DNA from 3 places in the Marinobacter nanhaiticus D15-8W genome. Region 3 is predicted to be linked to each of the others. Evidence: predicted binding sites of a transcription regulator. Region 3 holds the regulator's gene; each other region holds the start of a gene.
The links. Region 3 encodes sigma-54, which starts transcription at its own class of promoters, with help from an activator protein. Its sites were predicted from a motif close to ANTGGCATNNANNTTGCTNT; they were not measured.
Positions count from the first base shown of each region.

Region 1: a site for sigma-54 is predicted at 1,063-1,082, ahead of RE428_RS01400 (CmpA/NrtA family ABC transporter substrate-binding protein). Genes of this name have one in related genera too.
Region 2: a site for sigma-54 is predicted at 1,361-1,380, ahead of RE428_RS14765 (flagellar basal body-associated FliL family protein). Genes of this name have one in related genera too.

Region 1 is NZ_AP028878.1:308,035-310,287, forward strand. Features, by position in the region: gene RE428_RS01400 (CmpA/NrtA family ABC transporter substrate-binding protein) at 1-891, opposite strand, end outside; gene RE428_RS01405 (ABC transporter substrate-binding protein) at 1,377-2,253, opposite strand, start outside.
Region 2 is NZ_AP028878.1:3,326,014-3,328,266, forward strand. Features, by position in the region: gene fliM (flagellar motor switch protein FliM) at 1-676, opposite strand, end outside; gene RE428_RS14765 (flagellar basal body-associated FliL family protein) at 812-1,312, opposite strand; gene RE428_RS14770 (flagellar hook-length control protein FliK) at 1,523-2,253, opposite strand, start outside.
Region 3 is NZ_AP028878.1:1,907,065-1,909,317, reverse strand. Features, by position in the region: gene RE428_RS08595 (hypothetical protein) at 1-199, shown strand, start outside; gene RE428_RS08590 (RNA polymerase factor sigma-54) at 296-1,816, shown strand; gene hpf (ribosome hibernation-promoting factor, HPF/YfiA family) at 1,940-2,248, shown strand.

The sequences.
Region 1 (2,253 bases), 1.6 Mb from region 3:
GTTGTTCTCGTCCAGCCAGTGGGCGGCGCGAATGAGTGCCCGCAGCAAATGCAGGTGGGTATTGGGATTCTTTTCAGCCCAGGACTGCGTGACGCCGAATACCTTCTCCGGGTTGTTCGGCCAGATTTCGAAGTCGGTGATCACCGGCACGCCGATCCCCTTGAAAACTGCCTGCTGGTTCCAGGGTTCGCCGACGCAGTAACCCTGGATGGTATCGGCCTCCAGCGTGGCCGGCATTTGCGGCGGAGGCGTGACGGACAGTTGCACATCCGCCTGTAGGGTGCCGCTGGTATCGCCCTTGTGCGGCGCATAGTAGCCGGGGTTGAGGCCGCCGGCGGCAAGCCAGTAGCGCAGCTCGTAGTTATGGGTGGACACGGGGAACACCATGCCCATCTTGAACGGCTGGCCGGTATCGCGCTGGGCTTCCACGACGGGTTTCAGAGCCGCTGCACTGATGGGATGCTCGGGTTGGCCGTCGCCATTCTGTGGGATGTATTCTTCCATCTGTTCCCAAACGTCGTTGGACACCGTAATCCCGTTGCCGTTGAGGTCCATGCTGAATGCGGTGATCACATCGGCCTGAGTGCCGTAACCTATAGTGGCTCCCAGCGGCTGGCCAGCGAGCATGTGCGCGCCGTCGAGTTCACCGGTGATAACCCGGTCAAGCAGCACTTTCCAGTTGGCTTGGGCTTCAAGCTCTACGAACAGCCCCTCGTCCATAAAGAAGCCCTGCTCCCACGCGACGGCCAGCGGGGCCATGTCGGTCAGTTTGATGAAACCGATCCTCAGATCCGGCTGTTCGGGTGGCCCAATCTCCTCCGCGCCGGCAGTCGCGGTCTGGAACAGGCCAAGCGCTACTACCAGTGTTGCGGTCAGGGTACGGCTAGCCATGCGTCTCTCCTTGGTTTGAGTCGTTCATTTTTTTCAGGCCAAAAAAAAGCGCCCGTCCCCGGGGAAAACCGGGAACAGGCGCCAATGCCTGCAGATCGTATCGTCTGGGTAAAACTGTCCGGCGTCCGCCAAAGGGCGAGCGCCTCAGTACGCGTAATCGTCTCTAGGAATAAAGCAGGAGGTGTGCCAATTAAAATAAAACAATGAAAACATGATGTTATGTTTTTGGTGAGGGCTTCGGTTCTAAAGAGCGAGAGTCTTTATGGGTCAGTTGTCTAAAAAATGCACCACGGCCGGGCGAGGAAAGCGAAAGTATTGCGGAGAATGGAGGCGTTGAAACATAGGTCGGATTAGCAAAGCGTAATCCGACATGGAGTTCAGAGGTTAAAGAGAGTTTGAATTTATCAGAAGGGTTGTTGAGTTACGCTGTGCTTTTACGCCCTTGGGTGAACCCAACCTACATTTGTTGCCTCAGGGAACTCCGATCAACCCGGCCAATGATGAATATGCTCACCCAACAGGCTGTCACCCGAGATATTCACCGGGCCATCCCCACCTTCGAGCACATAAGGTAACCGGTGGTGACCTTCAGTCTTGGCGTCGATGCGAGGCGCATCGATACCCATCGAGCGTGCAGCCTTGCGGAACAGGGCAGGCTTCACGATACCGCGGATGTCCGCGGCTGAGGGTTCATCCAGTTGCCCCCAACGGGCCAGTCGCGTGGCCAGCCAATGCGCCTGGGAGAGCCAGGGGAAATTCGCGCTATCCCGGAAGAAGTGCTGGTGAAGCCGCGGGTGGAACAGCGAGAAGGGGTGTCCATCCAAGGCCTTGACCTGATTGCCGAGATACCGCTCGTCAGAAAGGATATCCCGCAGCGCCGCATGATGTTCCGGATTATCCAGCCACTGGCAGGCACGCAGTAAAACGCGAATCAGGCGCTGGTGGATTTCGGTATGTTGGTCGGCCCAGTCCTTGCGCATCCCCAACACCTTCTCCGGCGAGTTCTGCCAGATCTGGTGGCCAGCATGAAGGATGACCCCCAGGTCCTGCCACTCCAGCAGGCTGTTCCAGGGCTCGCCCACACAGCAGCCTTCGATGGCGCCGGCGCGGAAGGCATCCTCCATCTGCACTGGAGACACAGGGACAATCTGCAAGTGGTTGCGTGCGTCAGGTCCCGCGGCTGCGACCCAGTCGCGGAGTTGCAGGTCATGGCTCGACCAGGGGGCCACCGACGCTAGCTGGATTGGTGAGCCGCGGCGCTGGGCGACTTCCACCAGCGCTTTTGCAGAGGCCAGCGGATCATTGGGATCGGCGCCGCACTCCACCAGTTTCGGGTAGAGTGACGACGACACCGTGATGCCG
Region 2 (2,253 bases), 1.4 Mb from region 3:
CGTCGCGTATGGGCTCTATCATGGAATACGGCAACGCCATATGCAGCTCGCCGCCGCCTCCGTCCAGCTCGATATGGAAGGTGCTGATCACCACCACTTCACTCGGGCTGACGATATTCGCCATGGCCGGATTCACTTCAGAGTTTATGTACTCGAATTCCACTTTGAGCACCGCGTTCCAGGCTTCCCGCATATCCTGAAAAACCTGGTTCAGCATCATCTGCACGATGCGGGTTTCGGTGGGCGTGAACTCCCGCCCCTCTATCTTGGCGTGGCGGCCTTCACCACCGAAGAAGTTATCAACCAGCTTGAACACCAGCTTGGCGTCCAGGATAAACAGGCCGGTGCCCCGCAGGGGACGCATCTTCACCAGGTTGAGACTGGTAGGCACATAAAGGGTGTGGATGTACTCGCCAAACTTCATGATCTGTACGCCGCCAGTGGAGACGTCCGCGTTGCGGCGCAGCAGGTTGAACAAACTGATACGGGTGTAGCGGGCGAAACGCTCGTTGATCATCTCGAGGGTCGGCATCCGCCCGCGGACGATGCGGTCCTGGCTCGCCAGGTCATACGATTTGACGCCCGCCTCGTCTGCATCGTCGTAGGTGTCGATGTCACCGTCGTCGACGCCGTGCAACAGCGCGTCGATTTCGTCTTGTGACAGTAAGTCCTGCATACCTGTAATCCGACCTCGATGGTTGCCCGGTGGACGACCGGATGGATGGCATCGCCGGTTTATGTGCCCGGCCCTGCCGCAGTTCTCTTCAAAACGTTATTGTCTCAAACAATCTCTTCACGACACTCGCAAAATCTACTGCAATACGAAATTCTCGAACAGGATACTGTCAATCGGTTCGGCGCTTTCCTGTTCCAATACCGTGTTGACGGTGGCCAGCGCCTCATCGAGCAGCTTCTGCTTGCCCTCGGGGGTCTGCATGGCCTGGAAATCCTGCGCGCCGAACAATGTCAGCAGACGACTGCGAATCAGGGGCATATGGGTCTGCGCGGCGTCGAGCGCCGCCTGATTGCGACTCTGCAGGGCGACGAAAATCTGCATGTAGCGCTGTCGCCCGTCCGTGGATAGGGTGACGATAAACGGCTTGTCGATGGAATAGTAGAGACTGGGCGTGAACGCTTCCTCAGCCGCAGCTTCGGAATCGTCTTCTTGCGCTGCACCGTCATCGGATTTCAGGAACCAGAGGGTGCCTGCAACCGACAGCGCGACGGCCAGCACGATAATGACGACCAGGCCAATAATGAGTTTGAGTTTACCCTTCTTGCCCGCAGGCGCCTGCTCCGAATTTTCTGCCATAGTCCACAACAGTCAGTTTATTGTCATCGCACGAATACGCCCGGATCTTGAGCAAGAACCAGGCCAGTCTGAAAAGACCAGCCCGTATCTCCGGCCACCGGGAGCCGCAGTCTACCCATCGTTCCAGACACGTTGATAAAACAGAAGTTTAGCGTCTGTACCGAAAGACATAAACCACGGTCTGCCGGGTCAGCGATTCACAGTGCCTGATCAGGCGTAGAGATCCACCTCGCCACGCCAGCTCAAGTCCAGGCTTCCCCCCGCCAAAGGTTCGTCCACGACCTCAAGTTCAGCGTCGGCACCTCGACCATAACCACGACCGCCGGAGCCTCCTTCTTCAGCCAAATCCTGCTGCGCCCCCTGATCCGAGGATTCGGCGGAAACCTCGAATTTCTCCAGGTTGAGACCATTCTCCTGAAGCATATCCCGCAGGCGGTGGCCGTTGAGTTCAAGCTGATCACGTACGGCTGAATGGGTAGCGTGGACCGTCACATGCGCCTGGTCGTGCTGAACCTGAACGCGCACCTCGAGCGGACCGAGATCCGGCGGCGTGATATGGATTTCCGCCGCAGACATGCGCTGACTGGTCAGCCAGGCGAGCTTACCGGCGACCTTTTCGCCCCACTGCGCGTGCTGGACCGGCAACTCCACGCTGGTGGAGTAGCTCTTCAGCGTAGCCATGGACTCGCGCCCTTCCAAACCGCGCTGCAAGGCCGTTGCAGGGTTCTGCTGGGACGATGTCTCGCCACTACCCTGGAAACGGGCCAACTGGCCCGAAAAATCCACGGCCTTGCCGTCCGCGCCTAAAGCGGTCTTCCCCGCCAGCAATCCTAATTGTTCGCCCTTCATGCCCAGCAGCGAGTCTCCGCTACCGGCACCTGCACCCTGTTGCTGAGGCTGCATCATCAACTTGTCCAACACCGTACCCGATGTGGGCGGTA
Region 3 (2,253 bases):
CCTGCAAACAGCCGGACTGGCGCATATTCCTGTGAAAACGCTACACTCAAAGCATGGTCGCCCGGGCACGGGCTCAAACACCGGCGGCCATAACGTTGTCATCTGCACACCCATGGCAGTAAACTTCGGCAAAGAATTTGCTTGTAGAACCGGGTCGCTACTTTGCAGCAACCATATCAATGCCCTATGCAATGCCTAATAATTGAGGGCGCGGCTTGGTTCGGCAAAAAATTAACCGCCGATAGCGCGGAGCCTCTGAAAAGCTCCAAAGGGTGACGGGACTAATTCAATGGTAATGAAAGCTTCGCTCCAGCTTAAGCTGGGTCAGCAGCTCACCATGACACCACAATTGCAGCAGGCCATTCGCCTCCTGCAGCTGTCGACGCTGGATCTACAACAGGAGATCCAGCAGGCTCTTGAATCCAACCCCATGCTCGAGAACTCCGAGGAAGAAGAAGGCTCGGACAACTCGACTGATTCCGAGAGCAACGCCGACGGCACCGAAGTAAAGGATCAGGACGACACCCGTTCGCAACAGGAAGACGGTAACTGGGACGAATCCGGCGACGATCAGGACTGGTCAGCCGACAATGAGCAGGACATCCCGGACGATCTGCCGGTCGATACCGCCTGGGACGATATCTACCAGTCTGCACCAGCGTCAGCGTCCCGCGGTGACGACGAAGACGACACTGACTTCGAGTCGCGTAATTCCCCGACGGAAACCCTGCAGGACCACCTACTCTGGCAATTGAACCTGACACCCATGAGCGATCGCGATCGGGCAATTGCGCATGCATTGCTGGATTCCGTCGATACGCGCGGTTATCTGGTCACCAGTCTTGAGGACATCCACACCGGCCTGCTGGACGAGACCGACGAGGACCCGCTGGAAATGGACGAGGTTGAAGCGGTGCTACGCCGACTGCAGCACTTCGACCCGCCCGGCGTTTTTGCCCGGGACCTGCAGGAATGCCTGCTGATCCAGCTCAACCAGTTCCCAGCAGAAACGCCCTGGCTGCCCCAGGCCCGCCTGGTAGTAAGTCATTACATCAACTTGCTGGGCAACCGCGATTACGCCCAACTCCTGCGTCGCAGCCGGTTGACCGAAGAACAGCTGAAGGCGGTTCTGGCGCTGATTCAGACCCTGGATCCGCGTCCGGGCGACATCCTCGACCAAGCCGAGCCCGACTATGTGGTCCCGGACGTGGTCGTCAGCAAATCCAAGGGGCGTTGGCGCGTCGAACTGAATCCGGAAATTGCGCCCCGTATTCGGGTTAACGCCGGCTATGCGGCGCTGATCCGCCGGGCAGACAACAGTGCAGAGAACACCTACCTGCGCGACCAGCTTCAGGAAGCCAAGTGGTTCATCAAGAGTCTGCAGAGCCGCAACGAAACCCTGCTAAAGGTAGCGACCCGTATCGTCGAGCATCAGCAGGGCTTCCTGGATCACGGCGAGGAAGCAATGAAGCCGCTGATCCTGTCGGATATAGCCCAGGCGGTGAGCATGCACGAATCGACGATATCCCGGGTAACGACCCAGAAGTACATGCACACACCACGGGGCATTTTCGAGCTCAAATATTTCTTCTCGAGTCATGTCAGTACCAACGAAGGCGGGGAGTGTTCGTCCACTGCAATCCGTGCCATGATCAAGAAACTGGTAGCGGCAGAAACACCAAAGAAGCCGCTTAGCGACAGCAAGATTGCCGCTTTGCTCGGCGATCAGGGCATCAACGTCGCCCGAAGGACGGTAGCGAAGTATCGCGAAGCGATGCACATTCCACCGTCCAACGAACGCAAACGACTGGTATGAGGGACTGCTGCTCCAATGAGTGAGCGGCTGCGAGGGCATTATTTCTGGCGTCCGCCGTCCGCGACGGGCTCAACACCGGAGACCTTCCGGGCCTCCGGGCATGTCGACAAGTAGGAGAAGCCTATGCAACTCAATATGTCAGGTCACCATGTCGAATTGACTCCCTCCCTGAAGGACTATGTGTCAGAAAAGTTCGAGAAACTCGAACGCCATTTCGACCATATCAGTAACTGTCAGGTGACCCTGTCCGTGGTGAAGCTCCGCCATACCGCCGAAGCCACCCTCCACGTCGTCGGCGGCGAGGTTCACGCAAAGGCTCAAGACGAAGATATGTATGCAGCGATTGATTCGCTTGTAGACAAGCTTGATCGGCAGATCCTGAAGCACAAGGAGAAGACGGTCGATCGAATGCACGGCGCGGCCAGTCGCTAGCCGTT